Regions from separate parts of the Mesorhizobium sp. B1-1-7 genome, predicted to be linked through region 2. Evidence: predicted binding sites of a transcription regulator. Region 2 holds the regulator's gene; each other region holds the start of a gene.

Region 1 (5,766 bases), on a different contig from region 2:
GCGGCAGTGCCACGGATCTCCAGGTGTTCGGGAGGCCGCGCCGCTGCCTTCTTGATTCAAGCAGCCGGCGCAAACCCTTGTTATTCAACGAGTGGCAGGCTGGTGCCGCTATTTGGCGGCGTCGACCAATTCCGTCGTATAGGTCTTCGACAGGTCGATCTGCTTGCCTTGCAGGCTCTTCGAGAATGTCGAGAGAACCTTGAGCACGGTCGGCGGGCCATCGGCCGGCATGCGGCCATCCGGCGTGAACATCGCCTTGCCACCGGCCAGCCCCTGCACGTAGAGGTCGCGGTTGCCGGCATAATAATCCTTCGGCATCTTGTCGGCGATCTCTTCGGCCGAATGCGTGGCGATGAATTTCATCGTCTTGACGAAGGCGTTGGCGAGCTTCTGCGCCTCGTCCTTGTGGCCTTCCAGCCAGGAGGACTGGACATAAAAAGACGCTGCCGGATAGTCGCCGCCCAGCGCTTCCTTGGTCTTTTCGGGCGTGCGCATGTCGACCAGGATGCTTGCCTCGCCGGTCTTGAGCAGTTTGGCGATGGTCGGCTCGGTGGTCATGCCGGCCTGGATCTGGTCCTGCTTGACGGCGGCGATGAAGGTGTTGCCGGCGCCGACCGGCAGCAGCGTGTAGTCGCCGGGCTTCAGGCCGCCGCGCACGGCAAGATACTGGGTCAGGAAATCGGTCGAGGAGCCGAGACCGGTGACGCCGAGCGTGGCGCCCTTGAAGTCGGCGGGCGACTTGATCTCGGGGTGCTTGGCGGAGACCAGCTCCACCTCGCCAGGCGCCTGGCTGAACTGGACGATCGACTGGATGTATTTGCCCTTCGATTGCAGGTCGACGGTGTGATCGTAGAAGCCGACAACGCCCTGGACGGCACCGGCCAGCAGTTCATTTTCGGCCTCGACCCCGGCGCGCGAATTGAGCAGTTCGACATCGAGCCCCTGGTCCTTGAAGTAGCCGAGCTGCTGGGTGAGCACGGCAGGCAGATAGATCTGCTTTTCCATGCCGCCGACGATGATGGTGATCTTGTCGGCAGCAGAAGCCACCGTGGCGCTTGTGGCTGCAACAGCAAGGGTTAGCGCCGCTGTGCGCAGGGCGCACTTCGAGATGAAACCGGTCACGAAACTTCCTCCACTTGGGCGGCGCGCCATCCCGGCTGCGCCGCATTCCTCCTTACCGGCCGCTCCCGCACCGGTCACACGGCGAACGCCGCAATGACTTCATGGCACGCCTAAGCTTTCAGCTGGCTTTCAGTCGTTTTAGCGGCCGTTGAAATGGAATCCGTTGTGGCTGCCGGTCACGGAGCGCCGAAACCGAGAACGTCGCGCATGTCGTACTCGCCGGGGTGGCGCCCCGCCACCCAGAGCGCGGCGGCGATGGCGCCACGGGCGAACATAATGCGGTCGCCGGCCGCATGCGACAGGGTAACCGTTTCGCCCTCGGTGCAGAAGCTGACGCTGTGCTCGCCGACGATGCTGCCGCCACGCACCACCGCGAAGCCGATCTCGCCTGCGGGCCGCGCGCCGGTGACGCCATCGCGAACACGCCGCGCCACCGCGTCGAGTTCGACCTTGCGTCCGCCGGCCACGGCTTGGCCAAGCATCAAGGCGGTGCCCGACGGCGCGTCGATCTTGTGTCGGTGGTGCGCCTCGAAGACCTCGGCGTCCCAGTCTTCGGGATCGAGCGCTGTCGCCGCCTGTTCGACCAATCCGACCAGCATGTTCAGCCCCAGCGAAAAGCTGCCGGAGCGCACGATGGCGATGATCTTCGCGGCCTCGGCGATGTCGGCGAGTTCAGTCGCATCGAAACCGGTCGATCCGATGACCAGGGCCGGCCCGCCGCGGGCAGCGCAAAACCTTGCCAGGTCAGCCGAGGCCGCCGGCGTGGTGAAGTCGATGACCAAATCGGCCGCGGCAAGCGCCTCCTCGCGGCTAACCAGCCCATCACCGACAATGCCCGGCCGATGAAAGCGAGCGGCGAGCGCCAGCCGTGGATCGGCCCGCACGGCGTCAGCCATCTGGCGGCCCATGCGGCCGAGCGCGCCGGCGATGGCGATCCTGATCGGCGGCTGCGGCATGGCCTCGGCTATTTCCACATGCCACGCATGCGCGCGCCGATGTCGACCCGCACGTCCGGCCGGGGCGCCCTGCCCTGCGCGGCCTGCGCGCTTGGCCACGACATCTGTTCGAACGCGGCGAGGATCGAGGCCGGGATGAAACGGGTGCGCGAGGCATAGAGATGGCGGTCGCCGCGCGCCGCCTGGCCGTGGGGGAAGAAGCGCTGCGGCATGACCAGGTTGAGGTTGTCCTTGGCCCGTGTCATCGCGACGTAGAGCAGCCGGCGCTCCTCCTCGATGTCCTCCTTGGTGCCGACGCCGAGATCGGCCGGGATGCAGCCATCGACGGTGTTGAGCACAAAGACATTTTTCCACTCCTGGCCCTTGGCCGAGTGGATGGTCGACAGGATCAGATAATCCTCGTCCCGATGCGGCGGCCCGGCCTGGTCACTGGTCGCGTCCGGCGGGTCGAGCGTCAGCTCGGTCAGGAACCGTTCGCGCGAGGCATAACCCGATCCGATCTGCTCGAGTTGCAAAAGGTCGGCGCGGCGCGTGATCGCATCCTCATGGATGCGCTCCAGATGCGGCTCGTACCACAGCCTGACCTGTTCGAGATCGGCAGGCCATTTGGCGCCGGCCCGCAGGCCCGAATAGAGCGCGACGAAGCTTGGCCAGTCGTCCGCCGCGCGCTGCGGCGGGCGCCATCCGGCCAGGCCCATCGCCTCGTCCAGCGCCGATGTCATCGTCTCGACGACCTGCGCGGCGGCCGAAGGGCCAATTCCCGGCAAAAGCTGCAGCACCCGAAAGCCGGCGACGCGGTCGCGCGGGTTTTCGGCGAAGCGCAGCACCGCCAGCACATCCTTGACGTGGGCGGCATCGAGGAACTTCAAACCGCCGAACTTTACGAAGGGAATGTTGCGCCGCGTCAGCTCGATCTCGAGCGGCCCGCTGTGGTGCGAGGCACGAAACAGCACCGCCTGGGATTTCAGCGCGATGCCGGCCTCGCGCTCGGCCAGGATGGTATCGCAGACGAAATTCGCCTGCTCGACCTCGTCGCGGACGTTCACCAGTCTCGGCTTGCCCGTGGATTTGCGCTCCGACCACAGGTTCTTGGTGAAGCGTTCCGAGGCCTCGCCGATCACCGCGTTGGCGGCGGCGAGGATGGTCTCGGTCGAGCGGTAGTTGCGCTCCAGCATCACCACATCGGCGGCTTGCGCGAACTGCTTGGGGAAATCGAGAATGTTGCGCACCTCGGCGGCGCGGAACGAATAGATCGACTGCGCATCGTCGCCGACCACCGTCAGCCCGGCACCGTCGGGCTTCAGCGCCATCAGGATCGAAGCCTGCAGCCGGTTTGTGTCCTGGTATTCATCGACGAGCACATGGTCGAAACGCCCGCCCAGATGCGCGGCGATTTCAGGCTCGGCCGCCATCTGCGCCCAATAGAGCAGCAGATCGTCGTAATCGAGCACGTTCTGCGCTTGCTTGGCCTCGACGTAACCGGCGAACAGCTGCTTCAGCTGCTCGGCCCAGCCGGCGCACCAGGGAAAGGCGGAACCCAATACTTCGCCCAACGGCGCCTGCGCGTTGACGGCGCGCGAATAGATGGCGAGGCAGGTGCCCTTGGTCGGAAAGCGCGCCTCAGTCTTCGAGAGGCCGAGTTCATGCCGGACCAGGTTCATCAGGTCGGCGGAATCCTCGCGGTCATGGATGGTGAAGGCCGGATCCAGGCCGATCTCCAGCGCATAATCGCGCAGCAGCCGGGCGCCGATGCCATGAAAGGTGCCGGCCCAGGTCAACGCATCCGTGATCACCGTCGCGTCGCGGCCGAGCACCTCACCGGCGATGCGCTCGACGCGTCTCGCCATCTCGGACGCGGCGCGCCGCGAAAAGGTCATCAGCAGGATGCGGCGCGGGTCGGCGCCCTTGACGATCAGGTGCGCGACGCGATGCGCCAACGTGTTGGTCTTGCCCGAGCCGGCGCCGGCAATGACCAGCAAAGGCCCCGCGATCTTGCCGTCGCCATGCTCGACGGCCTGGCGCTGGGCGTCGTTCAACCGCTCAAGGTAGGCGGGCGGGACGGTCGATTCCACAAAGGTCGAATCATGGGCGGCGAGGTTCATCGCCCATCAAGCATCGTTTCCGCTTTGTTCGCAACACAGAAGCGGCACGATAGGGGACGACCGCTTTGGAGACTATCGCTTGGGGGACTATCGCTTGGGGACTACCGTTTGGGATCGACACCCATCGCCGCCGATTGACGGCGCAGAGCTTCGCGGTCGCTTCTTGGCGCCGGCAGCAACAGCGGGTCGAAATTGTCGGGCACCTCATCGATCATCTTGCGAGCGAGCCGGTATGCGAGAAGGGCAAGGGTGGCTGCCAGAAGCAAACGGACCATGGATCGGTTCTCCCGTGATCGGGATCAACCAAAGGAACGGCGTTTTGTTCCCTCACGCGAAATTCGCAACCAAACCGACATCACCTCGTTTTGAGACAGAAGGCGATAGCGATGAAAAAGCTAAGATTGGGCCTCGTCCTGGTGGTATTGGCTGTTTCGGCCTGCGACAACAAATTGCCGCCAACGACGGCTCCCGGCGCTGAACAAAGCCTCGCCAGCAACCCCGTCGTAAACACGGGCACTGTCGGCAAGTGAGCCAGTGCTCCGTGCAGCAGGTTCTGGGCTCCTTGCAACAGGTCGGGTGTTCAAGGCATCGCCGAGATGCATTCCTCGAGCCGCTCGAGGCGGAACTTGGCATTGCGCAGTTCGTGCCCGGCTTCGTGCCGTTGCTGACGGCTTGGGGACGCTGACGCCGCCGTCAGGTTCCGTTCGAGCTCGGCGATACGCGCACGCACCTGCCGCGCTTCGTCCTGACGCAACGCCTTTATCCAGTTCCGCCCGCGCATCTGTCTTCCCGCAAGTCCCCAAAGACCCGCCGCCTTATGCCAGCAAGACCCTAACTTCCTGGAAGTGCGAATATTCCAAATTTAATGAGTGCTAATTTAGCAAGGCGGCGCCACGCAGAAGAAGGCCGGCGCCGCTTGGGAGGAGAAAGGCGCCGGCCAAGCGGATAAGAGGTCCGCCGCAAGGAAGAGGCTAGCTGAGTCTTGCCGCTGCGTCATGCAGGATCGAGGATTTTGGCTCTTTCCGGGCGTTTTCCCCCGCAAAACGAACCAAACGAGTCCTCGCCCTTCAAACCCCAAGCCGTCGCCTGGCGATGGCGACATGGAAGTTGGCACCGAATAGCAACCCCTCATCATTGAAGTCATAGCTGGAGTTATGGAGTGGCGCCGAGGCCTCGCCATTGCCTAGGAAGACGAAACAGCCCGGCACGTGGTCGAGGAAGCGGGCAAAATCCTCCGAGGCTGTCATCGGCTCAGCCGCCACCGCGATGTTGCCGGGTTCGAAGACGTCCCTGGCGGCAGCGAAAGCCGCGTCGACCAGTTCGACATCGTTGCGCAGCGGCACGAATTCGCGGCTGTAGTTCACTTCGGCGGTGACGTTGTAGGCGGCGGCGGTGCCTTCGGCGATTATACGCATCTGGCGTTCGATCCCGGCGCTGACCTCGGGGCGGAAGCTGCGTGCGTCGCCAAGGATGCGGGCCAAGCCGGGCAGCGCATTGCGGGAGCCGTCGGTGATCAGTTCGGTCACCGAAACCACCGATATGTCGGCCGGGCTCAGCCTGCGCGAGACGATGGTCTGCAGATTGGT
Region 2 (5,766 bases):
CTTGAGGATCTCGGCGGCGATGTTGCCGGCGTTGACGCCGACCTGCGTGTAATTGACCGCGAAGCTCGCCGGTACGGTGCCGTTGCGGACCGCGCTGTCGTCGGCGTTGACGACAGGGATGCCGGCCTGGCGGGCGGCCGCGGAGACGGCGGCGATCGCCGGCTGGATCAGGTTCGAGGTCGGGCCGTAGATCACGTCGGCTTTGCCGGCGAGCGAGGCGATGCGCTGCTGGATGTCATTGACGTTGTCGATACCGACTTCCACGACTTCGAAGCCGGCAGCGGGCGCCGCCGCCTTGATCTTCTCGATCAGGGCAACGTCGTTGGCCTCGCCCGGATTGTAAGGCACGCCGAAACGCTTGGCGTTCGGCAGAAGCTTCTTGGTGAAGGCCATTACCGCGGCGACGTCCTGCAGATCGGTGGCGCCGGTCATGCCTTCGTCGCCTGCGTCCCACGACGGCACCAGCTTGGCCGCCACCGGGTCGGTGACCGCGGCAAAGACGATCGGAATGCCGGAGCCCGCGAGCGCCTTCTTGGCGATCTGCGAGACCGGCGTGGTGATGGTGTAGATCAGCTTGGGCTGCTCGGCCTGCAGCTTGGCGATCATCTGCGGCACCAGCGATGCATCGAAATTAGTATGGCTCTCCGTGTAGACGACGTCCTTGCCCTCGACGAAGCCATTGTCCGTCAGCGCCTTCTTGAAGCCGGCTATGGCGGCGTTCAATTGCGGATGCTCGCCGAAATTGGCGATGCCGATACGTATCTGATCGGCCGCGGCGCTGCCGGCGCTGACCATCAATGCGCCTGCCAGAGCCAATCCCGACAGCCAAGCGGATTTAGACTTCAACATCATTTCCTCCCAGATTTGATCAGCGCCGCCTCGGGGCACCTCCAGCGATCATGGTCAGTCCATCGGCGCATGTCAAACATTATATATAATTCTTGCCATCACCGACCATCATATATAATTTCTCCAATGGCAGAGAACGAATGGATCGCGATGCAGGACCAGAAGAACTCCACCAAGACGGAAGCCGCCTACCAGCTTCTGCGGCGCGATATCCTCACCACCCGTCTCATGCCGGGTGCCCCGCTCAAGCTCAGCGCCCTGCGCGGCATCTATGGAGTTGGCTGGACGCCGCTGCGCGAAGCATTGTCGCGGCTCGAAGCCGAACGCCTGGTCACCGCCATCAGCAATCGCGGCTTCGCGGTCGCCCCCGTATCCCGGGCCGAACTTGAGGATCTGGCGCGCGCGAGGATGGTCGTCGAGATACCGCTCTTCCAGGAATCGATGGAGAAAGGCGGCCGGGAGTGGGAAGACGCGGTTGTCACCGCGCACTACCGGCTCGCCCGCTGCAAGACCGCGGTGGACGACCCATCGGATGCCGCCGTCGACCAGTGGGACGAGAACCACGAGGCTTTTCATGCCGCGCTGCTGAGCGCTGCGACATCCAGCTGGCTGTTGCGGTTTCGCTCGACGATCTCGGACCAGCTGCGCCGGCACCATCGCTTTCTTGGGCTGGCGCCGACATTGCGGGCGGCGGCCGGCCTCAAGGACGGCTACGAAGAGGCCATGAACGCGCTGCGCGAGGCGATGGCGATCGAGCACCACACGGCGATCATGGAAGCCGCCCTGGACCGCGACGTCGAGCGGGCAAAAGCGCTGATGACGGCCCACATCGGTTATACGCTGCACGTCTATGTCCACAGCGAGGACGGCGACGCGAACAAGGACGTCGCGCGCGCCGGCAGCTTGAAAGCGGTTGCCGGATGATCTCGGCACCTCCGCATCGTCCGACGCTTGACGAGATTGCCGAAGCCCGCGATCGGCTGGCCGCCTGGCTGCCGCGCACCCCGCTGCTGCGCCTCGATCTTGGCCGTGCCGACCAGCGGATATTCCTCAAGCTCGAGACCCTGTCGCCGATCGGCGCCTTCAAGCTCAGGCCGGCGCTCAATGCCTTGCTTTCTCGTGACGCCGATGAGCTCAGGCTCGGTGTTGCGATCGTCAGTTCGGGCAACATGGCCTATGGGATGGCCTGGGCGGCTAGGGCTCTTGGCGTTCCGATGGCCGCCTACATGTATGCCGGCGCGCCGCAGACCAAGATCGACGGTGTCCGCCGTCTTGGCGGCGAGGTGCGCTTTGTCTCCCACGGGACCTGGTGGCGCTACATCACCGCGATCGAGCGGCCCGACATTGGCGAACTTCTCATCAATCCCGTTACCGATCAGGCGGTGCTGGCTGGCAATGGCACCATCGGCCTCGAGATTGTCGAGGATCTGCCGGATGTCGATTTCGTGCTGACGCCATATGGAGGCGGCGGCATGACGACCGGCGTTGCAAGTGCGCTCAAGGCCCTTCGTCCGCAGGCGAGGGTCTTTGCCGTCGAGGACGAGAACGCAGCGCCGGTGACCGCCGCACTGGCGGCCGGACGTATTGTCGAGATCGAGACACGGCCCTCCTTCATCAAGAGCATTGGCGGTCCCTCCCTGATCCCCGAACTGTGGCCGTTGGCGAACCAGCTCATCGACGGTGCCATCGCCGTCAGCCTGCAAGAGGTGACGGAGGCCATGCGGCTCCTGTTCTAGAAGGCCAAGGTCGTCGCCGAGGGCGCGGGCGCCGCCTCGCTGGCCGCGGCTCTCCGCAGCGAGCAGGCGACCGGCAACGTCGTCTGCGTCATCTCCGGCGGCAATATCGATGCGGAATCCTATGCGCAGGTGCTGGCCGGTGCGATCCCGCCAGCCTGATCCCGTACCTGCTTCCGAACCGGCGATTGTTGGCGTTTTGATTTCGTTTCGTTCACGGCAGGCAAGCCGATCGCAAGCGCGGAAATCGGCCTCGCCGGGCTCTGCCGTCGGCTGATGCCGAGCCATGTCGCAAGACAGGCCACAGGCTATTAACCAAACATTTCAATGCGGGCGACGGGCGGCAACGGGCGAAAAACCCCGATTTCCGGCCTGTCCGGGGCCGCAAATGATTTCGGCTCTCTTACCAAATTCACTAAACTTTAAACGGTTGCAGAACACAACTGGAACAGATAGTGTTTGTTCTGGGTTTGTTTTTCGATTCTGGATCAGAACCATTCTGGATCAAAACCCTTGTCCAGATGCCTTGGGGGCCGCCATGCTGACACGCAAGCAACATGAACTCTTGATGTTCATTCATGAACGGCTCAAGGAAAGCGGTATTCCGCCCTCCTTCGACGAGATGAAAGAGGCGCTCGACCTCGCCTCCAAATCAGGGATCCATCGCCTGATCACGGCGCTGGAGGAACGCGGCTTCATTCGCCGGCTGCCCAACCGGGCGCGTGCGCTGGAAGTGCTGCGGCTGCCGGATTCGATCGCGCCGGGCCTCAACGCGGCAAAGAAATTCTCGCCAAGCGTCATCCAGGGAAGTCTCGGCCAAGGCGGTCTCGGTCAGGGCAGCCTCGGCCGCCAGATCAAGCCGGCACCGTCGCGCTTTGCCGCTGCCGGCAATGACGACGATGCGGTTCCAGCGGTGTCCATCCCGGTCATGGGTCGCATCGCCGCCGGTGTGCCGATCGATGCCATCCAGCATCAGACGCATACCATCTCGGTGCCGCCGGACATGATCATGGGCGGCGAGCACTATGCGCTCGAGGTCAAGGGCGACTCGATGATCGAGGCCGGCATCTTCGATGGCGACACGGTCATTATCCGCAACGCCGATACGGCGAGCCCGGGCGAGATCGTCGTGGCGCTGGTCGACGAGGAGGAAGCGACCCTGAAGCGGTTTCGCCGCAAGGGTGCTTCGATTGCGCTTGAAGCCGCCAATCCGGCCTATGAGACGCGCATCTTCGGGCCGGACAGGGTCAAGGTGCAGGGCAAGCTCGTCGGGCTGATCAGGCGCTACTGAGCCGGCACGGCACTTGGCTTGTCAGGTTTGCGATAGGGCTCCAGGCCCCTCGCCTCGCGCGAAAATTTTCGCTGCGCGTGCCAGGGCCGATACGGGCTATCTACTGCGAAGCTGATGGTTGGCGGACCGGTGGCCGATTGGCGGTCGAAGAAGATGGCCGCACTGCCCTTGCGGGCGAGCTGCCGTTTGGTGACGACGAGAACCAGCGGATTGTGGCAAGAATCATAGGCCGTCGCGTCATTGACAATGATCAGGTCGGCGAAGCCACAGGCCTTCCAGGTATCCTTGCGGTCTTCGACATGCGCTATGATCGCACCGGACGGGTGCCTGGCGAGACAGACGCCGTCAGTGCAATAGAACGGCGCTCCCGGCGGGAGATTGACGGCATCGGCAATATCGAATTGTCCATCCGCCTTGTCGAACATCTCCGGCAGGATGATGGTTTCGGATCTCAGCGCGCGCTTCCAGTTGTCGACCGTGAATTCATTTGGCCGGGGCCGGCTGACCGCGAGTTCGCCGCCGCCGATCGGCAGCGCGACCAGCCGCGCATCTTCCGAGACCAGCACATCCGGCGGGCGCGTGTCGGACACCGCCAGCAAGCCGGCGAGCGCGAATGGAAGCGCTGCAAGCCGCAGCCACGTCGTCGCCATCGTCGCGATGACCAGGGCAATCGTCACCAGCAGCACGGATTGCTGTGAGATGAGCCCGACAGCATCGACCGGAGAGCGTTCCGATATCCACGCCGAAATGGCGATCATCGCGGTCAGGCCCTTGCCCATCAGGTAAAGGGATGGCGCATCCAGTCCGAACGGCATCAGCAGCGCGCTGGCAACGGCCAGGAACATCACCACCGACACGATCGGCATGACGGCCAGATTGGCGAACAGGCTGAGCGGCGACACCCGCTGGAAATGCCAGATGGCAAACAGCGCCGTGGCGCTGCCGGCGATGATGGAGGTCATGGCCAATCCGCCTGTCGCCAGCAGGAATTTTCGGGTCAGGAAACCGGGCAAGGAGCGCTTCGGCGGCGGCGGTCTGGTCTTTCCCGCACGGTGATCCGCCCAGCCCGCATAGGCGCCAACCAGGGCCGCGGTCGCAGCGAACGACATCTGGAAGCTCGGACCGACCACCTCATGCGGCGAAACCAGGATGACGGCGATCGCCGAGATCGCAAGATTGCGCATGGTCAGCGCCGCGCGATCGAACAGGACGGCAATCAGCATCACCGCCAGCATGATGAAGCTGCGCTCGGCGGCGACGACGACGCCGGAGATGACGAGATAGGCGGCGATCGACAAAAGTGCGGCCGCGGCCGCGTATTTCTTCACCGGCCGGCGCGCGGAAAAGTCGGGGAACAACGCGAAGGCGCCGCGCAGCAGACCCATGATGGTGCCGGCGACCAGCGCCATGTGCAGTCCCGAAATGGAGATGATGTGATAGATGCCGGTGCGCCGCATCGCTTCGTTGATTTCGTCGGGGATGCCGGCGCGCACGCCGACGATCAACGCCGCCGCGATCTCGCCTTCGGCGCCGCCGACGCTGCCCCTGATATGGTCGGCAATGGCTTCGCGGGCGTTTTCTATCGCTGAGGAAAGGCGGGCCGACAGCGGCATGCCACCGTCATCGGCCGCAACGACTTTTGGATTGCCGAGAAAGAACCCGCTGCCGCCGATGCCGGCGAAATAGCTGTCGAAGGAGAAATCGTAGCTCTCCGGCCGCACCGGACCGGTTGGCGGCAACAGCTTGGCGTAGCCCGTGACAAGGGAGCCGGCGGTCATTTCCGGCGGTATCTTGCGTGCCGAAAGCCGAACCCTTTCCGGCGCGTAGCGCAGTTTCGGCCGGGCGGTCGATGTCACGTCGATGGTCAGCCGGATGCGGCCGGTCTCCATCTCT
Region 3 (5,766 bases), on a different contig from region 2:
TGCGCGGCCTGGTGCAGGCATGGGGTCTGGACATCGATGGCGCCGGGCTGGCGCGGATCGGGCTTTCGCTTGGCGCCGATGTGCCGATGTGCCTGGCGGCCAGGCCGCTGGTCGCGCGCGGCATTGGTGACGAGCTGTCGATGGTGCCGGACGTCTCGGCGCTGGGGCTGGTGCTGGTCAACCCGGGCATGCCGGTCTCGACGGCCGAGGTGTTTTCGGCACTTTCCCGCCGCGACAACGAGCCGTTGCCGCCGCTGCCGCGCGGCATCGATTTTCACAGCCTGCGCAACTGGCTGGAACTCACCCGCAACGATCTCCAACCGGCGGCGCAGGCGATACAGCCCGCCATAGGCCGGGCGCTCTCATGGCTCGATAAGGCTGGATCGGGTTTTTCGCGCATGTCCGGTTCGGGCGCGACGTGCTTCGGCCTGTTCGAGACCGGCAATGTCGCCAAGCGCGCGGCGGCCGAGATCCGCGGCCGCCAGCCCGACTGGTTCGTCGCGGCGACGCGCAGCATCGCATCGGAGGGCGCAGATGGCCAGAACTGACGAAAGCCGGTCCTTCATTCCGGTGCGTGTCGCGGTGCTGACCGTTTCCGACACACGCAGCCTCGCCGACGACAAATCCGGACAGACGCTGGCCGACCGCATCACCGACGCCGGCCACATCCTGGCCGCCCGCGACATCGTCACCGACGACCGCGACAATATCCGCGACAAGGTGCTTGGCTGGTCGAAGGACGCGGCAATCGACGTCGTCATCACCACCGGCGGCACCGGTTTCACCGGCCGCGACGTCACCCCGGAGGCGCTGGAACCGATCTTCGAAAAGCGCATGGACGGCTTTTCGGAAGTGTTCCACCGCATCTCCTACGACAAGATCGGCACCTCGACGATCCAGAGCCGGGCGACCGGCGGCGTCGTCAATGCCACTTTCGTCTTCGTGCTGCCAGGTTCGCCCGGCGCCTGCAAGGACGCATGGGACGGCATCTTGAAGGCGCAGCTCGACTACCGGCATATGCCCTGCAACTTCGTCGAGATCATGCCGCGCCTGGACGAGCACCTGCGGCGCGGCAAATCGGCTCTGTAAAAGCCGAGGCAAGGCGCCGGTTTCACGTCGCGTTTGCCGGGCAAAACGCTGCCCTCGCCTTCGAAAGACCATTCCAAACGCGATGCCGGAGGAAGTACCTTTCGTAGCGGCGGCCCTTGCCGTTGACGATGAGGCGGAAGCGATGACTGTGCATGCCGGCGGATGCCATTGCGGCAACATACGCCTTCGATTTTCAACCGACCTCGACCCCTCGCAAATCGAAGTCCGCGCCTGCCAATGCGCGTTCTGCATCAAACATGGCTCGCGCGCCGTTGCCGATCCGCTCGGACAATTGATCGTCTCGGTCGAGGACCACGCCCGTTTGCATAGATACCGGTTCGGATTGCGCACCGCCGACTACTTGATCTGCCGGGACTGCGGCGTCTATGTCGCGGCGATCACCACCGATGGCGGGGATGCAAGGGCGATCGTCATCGTCAATGCCCTGGACGACCGGCTGCGGTTCAGCCGCGAGCCAGCCGCCATGGACTATGATGCCGAGAGCAGGCAAGAACGCATTGCCCGGCGACAGGCACGCTGGATGCCTGTGGATATCCTGTCCGCTTTCAGCGGATGACCGGTTCGCCGTGAAACCGCCGGCGCGAAGGCGCAGATACGCCGAAGCCGACTTCCATCATCAGCCGCGGCGTGCGCGCCGGCACGGCGCCCATGTGGAAGCCGAGGCCAGCTTCGCCGGTCAGTGTACCGGGCTCTGCTCGCCATAGGCGTCCAGTACCTCCTTGGCGGGATGGCCGACAGTAGGGCTAGCTGATGCTTGAGGGCGCGGCGATCATGGCTGCCCCTGACGTAGACAGCAGCTGCAAAAGAATCATTTGCGCGATTCCCGCTTCGCCGGCGCTACCCAGATCTCGGCGTCGAGCTTCCTTGTCGCCAGGCCGCGTGCAAGCGCCTCGGCACTGCCGGCGTGCTTCGACAAGGACGCTGCCTGCCGCTTGCTGATCACCAATCCGTCGGCCAGGGCACGGTTTCCCGAAAACACCCGCGCCAGGAACGGCACGCGGCTGCCACGTGCACGCGAGAACCGCGCCGCCATGGTTTGCCGAGCCGTGTGGGCGACGACCGCTTCGGTCCAGCCCTCCACCAGCCTGGCGCCCGGTTCCAGTAGCAACAGCCAGTCGCCCTTGGCCTGCCGGATGCCGGCGGCGATACCGCCGCTCGTCACATAATGGCAGCCGGCATGTTCGGCGACATGATGCGTCTGGTCGGTGGAACCGGTGTCGCAGACGACGACCTCGCGCACCACGCCCTCGACGGCGCCGCCAATCAGCGAGCCGAGCGTGCGGGCGAGAGCCTCCTCGTCATTGCGGGTTTCGATGAGAACACTGAGCATCATCAGCCGAATAGCGGAAAGGTGGACACGATGCCAGTTCTTGCAGCGCACCATAGAAGGTTCTTGCTTTGTTCTCATCAAGGGAATAGGAATAATTTCATGAGCAGAGCGATTCGACACAACATGGACAGTCCCTGGGAGCGGGCGAAGATGGAGCCGATAATGCGCGCCGACATTGCAGCCTTCGGGGCAGGACGAGCCGAGATGGCCAATGCGATGATCGAGCAGAGCGGCATGCGCATCCGTCCGGACCGCAACCGTGGCCGGTCAGCGGGCATCAATCCGTCCGGCCGGTTCGAGCCGGTCACCCGGCATGTCTTCGATGATGGCTGGAGTTCGCTGGAGGAACTGCCGCCGTTCAAGACCGAGGTGCAGGTGGAAAGGCCGCGCACCATCATCACCCGCAACGAATCGCCAGACATCTCCTTCGACCGCTCGATCAACCCCTATCGCGGCTGCGAACACGGCTGCGTCTATTGCTTCGCGCGGCCGACGCATTCGTTCATGGGCCTGTCGCCGGGCCTGGATTTCGAATCCAAGCTATTCGCCAAGCCGGATGCGGCGCGGCTGCTCGACAAGGAACTGTCGAAGGACGGCTACCAGCCACGCACCATCGCCATCGGCACCAACACCGATCCCTACCAGCCGATCGAGAAGCAGTACCGGATCATGCGCGAGATCCTCGAAGTGCTGGAGGCGCGCGGCCATCCGGTCGGCATCGTCACCAAATCCGCTTTGGTGACGCGCGACATCGACATCCTGTCGCGCATGGCCGAGCGCGGGCTCGCCAAGGTGGCGCTGTCGGTGACGACGCTCGACCGCATGCTGGCGCGCACGATGGAGCCGCGCGCATCGACGCCGACCAAGCGGCTGGAGGCGATCAGGCAGCTTTCCGATGCCGGCATTCCGGCCTCGGTCATGGTGGCACCGATCATCCCCGGCCTGACCGACCAGGAGATGGAACGGATCCTCGATTCGGCGAGCGCTGCCGGCGCGCGCGAGGCGGGTTATGTCGTGCTGCGACTGCCGCTGGAGGTCAGCCCGATCTTCAAGGACTGGCTGCTGCGCCACTATCCCGACCGCTATCGCCACGTAATGTCGCTGATCCGCTCGATGCGCGACGGCAAGGACTACGATTCGGAATGGGGCAAGCGCATGAAGGGCGCCGGACCCTATGCCTGGCAGATCGGCCGGCGCTTCGAGATCACCGCCAAGCGGCTCGGCCTCAATGCCGAACGGCGCACGCTGCGAACCGACCAGTTCGTCGCCGCGGGAAAGGACCAGGAGCAGCTGATGCTGCTTTGATCTTTCTTTTTCGCTTGTGAAATCCCGTCCGGCCTGCCCCGGCCAGCAGACGGTGCCCTCCCGGTCCGGCGCCCCACCCGACCCGGAGGGACTTGCGGAGAATCGGAACCGATGCGAACCTCGCCGCAACATGGCTCGCGCGCGTTCTGATTCTCCGCTTCTCTTCGAAATTGTCGAGAAACCCGATTTCTCCTTCGAGACGAAGGCGATGGCCGACGGCCTGTGGCCTGTGGCGGGGATGGACGAGGCTGGCCGTGGCCCGCTGGCCGGGCCGGTGGTCGCTGCTGCAGTGGTGCTCGACCCAGCCAACATTCCCGAAGGCCTCGATGATTCCAAACGGCTCAGCCATTTGCAGCGCGAGGCATTGTTCCTGCGCATTCTGGGCTCCGCGCAGGCGATCTCGATGGCCTCGATCAGCGCCGAGGGCATCGACGGCAGCAATATCCTCAAGGCGAGCCTTGAGGCGATGCGACGCGCGCTGGTCGGGCTGTCGGTTCGGCCTAAGCTCGCGCTTGCCGACGGACGCGACGTGCCGCCGGGGTTGCCGTGCGAGGGCCGCGCGTTGATCAAGGGTGACCAGCGCTCGCAGTCGATCGCCGCTGCCTCCATCGTCGCCAAGGTCATGCGCGACCGCATGATGTGCGGTTGCGGCAGCCATAACGGCCGCTACGGATTCGAGGTGCACATGGGTTACGCCACGGCCCGGCACCGCACGGCCATCGAGGCGCACGGCCCGGTCGCGCGGCTGCACCGCGTGTCGTTCTCGCCGTTCAGGCTGGGCGGTGCCGAGGTGGTTGAAGAAGAGAGTTTGGCAGGGCTGGATTGAGCTGAGCGCCTAATCTCCCCACTCGAGGGGGAGATGTCGCCGAAGGCGACAGACGGGGTAGGTTCGACGGGGCGCGGCGCCCCTTCATATGAAAGATCAGGCCGGCGCATTACGTGAGGCGACCCCCTCTGGCCTGCCGGCCATCTCCCCCTCAAGGAGGGAGATTAGCGCTTCGCCGCCTTCGCCATCTGATGTCCGCACAACAAAAAAAGCCGCCAGGTTGCCCCGGCGGCTTTTTGATTTCCAACGCTGTCAGCTCAGTTGAGCTTTGCCTTCACGTCCGCGAGCGAAGCCTTGAACAGATCGGCCCCGGCCTTGGCGTCGACCTTGGCGGCGAGCAGCGCGCGGGCGGCTTCGACGGCAATGTCGACGGCACTGGCGCGAACTTCGCTGATGGCGTCACGCTCGGCCTGGCCGATCTTCTGCTCGGCCAGCGCGGTGCGCCTGGTAACATAGTCTTCGGTCTTCTTGTGCGCTTCGGCGGCGAGCAGATCGGCCTCGCGCTTGGCGGCCGCGACGATGTCGGCTGCCTCCTGCTCGGCTTCCTTGCGCTTGCGCTGATACTGGCCAAGCAGTTGCTGGGCCTCCTCGCGGAGCTTGCGTGCCTCGTCGAGCTCGCTGCTGATGCGCATGGCGCGGGCATCGAGCGCCTTGGCGATCAGGCCTGGCACCTTGATATAGACGGCGATGGCCAGGAAGATGACGAGGGCTATCGTTGCCCAGAGCGTCGCGAGAGATGTGGCGTCCATGATGCGCTCCTCACCGGGCCACGGATTTGACCGCGGCCGCGATCTCGGCCTTGCTGGCCTTGCCGCCGACCAGTGCCTCGACGATCGCCGAAGCGGTATCCTCGGCGATGCTGCCGACTTCCTTCATGGCGTTGGCCTTGATGGAAGAAATGCGCGCCTCGGCCTCGCCGAGCTTTTCATCGAGCGCGGCCTCGATCTTCTTGCGCGCGGTATCGGCTTCCGCCTTGGCCGCATCGGCGGCCTGCTGGCCGATCGAGTTGGCGTTCTTCTTGGCTTCCGCCAGTTCCTGCTCGTAAGCGGCAACGGCGGCGTCGGCCTCGCCCTTCAACTTGGCTGCCTGGTCGAGATCCTGGCTGATGCGGTCGTTGCGGACATCGATGATGCCGCCGACGCGCGGCACCACGACCCGCTTCAGGAAGAGGTAGAACAGCCCAAAAGTGATCGCC

Evidence for each region. Region 2 encodes LexA, which represses DNA repair genes until DNA is damaged. Its sites were predicted from a motif close to TGTTCNNNNTGTGTTCNG; they were not measured.
Region 1: FJ978_RS08835 (ATP-dependent helicase) is a predicted target of LexA. The motif match lies at 4,195-4,212, and genes of this name have one in related genera.
Region 3: FJ978_RS23840 (PA0069 family radical SAM protein) is a predicted target of LexA. The motif match lies at 2,499-2,516, and genes of this name have one in related genera.

What each region holds. Positions count from the first base shown of each region.
Region 1 covers NZ_VFWQ01000004.1:333,481-339,246, forward strand. The annotation lists gene FJ978_RS08825 (ABC transporter substrate-binding protein) at 109-1,122, opposite strand; gene dapB (4-hydroxy-tetrahydrodipicolinate reductase) at 1,299-2,078, opposite strand; gene FJ978_RS08835 (ATP-dependent helicase) at 2,087-4,180, opposite strand; gene FJ978_RS32745 (hypothetical protein) at 4,282-4,455, opposite strand; gene FJ978_RS08840 (hypothetical protein) at 4,761-4,934, opposite strand; gene FJ978_RS08845 (M20 aminoacylase family protein) at 5,248-5,766, opposite strand, start outside.
Region 2 covers NZ_VFWQ01000001.1:208,701-214,466, reverse strand. The annotation lists gene FJ978_RS01045 (ABC transporter substrate-binding protein) at 1-849, opposite strand, end outside; gene FJ978_RS01040 (GntR family transcriptional regulator) at 1,000-1,773, shown strand; gene FJ978_RS01035 (pyridoxal-phosphate dependent enzyme) at 1,770-2,585, shown strand; gene lexA (transcriptional repressor LexA) at 3,121-3,873, shown strand; gene FJ978_RS01025 (ComEC/Rec2 family competence protein) at 3,867-5,766, opposite strand, start outside.
Region 3 covers NZ_VFWQ01000014.1:141,196-146,961, forward strand. The annotation lists gene FJ978_RS23815 (4-(cytidine 5'-diphospho)-2-C-methyl-D-erythritol kinase) at 1-548, shown strand, start outside; gene moaB (molybdenum cofactor biosynthesis protein B) at 535-1,089, shown strand; gene FJ978_RS23825 (aldehyde-activating protein) at 1,232-1,666, shown strand; partial or broken gene FJ978_RS33285 (hypothetical protein) at 1,656-1,902, opposite strand; gene FJ978_RS23835 (glycosyltransferase) at 1,919-2,440, opposite strand; gene FJ978_RS23840 (PA0069 family radical SAM protein) at 2,591-3,745, shown strand; gene FJ978_RS23845 (ribonuclease HII) at 3,876-4,571, shown strand; gene FJ978_RS23850 (F0F1 ATP synthase subunit B) at 4,829-5,320, opposite strand; gene FJ978_RS23855 (F0F1 ATP synthase subunit B) at 5,331-5,766, opposite strand, start outside.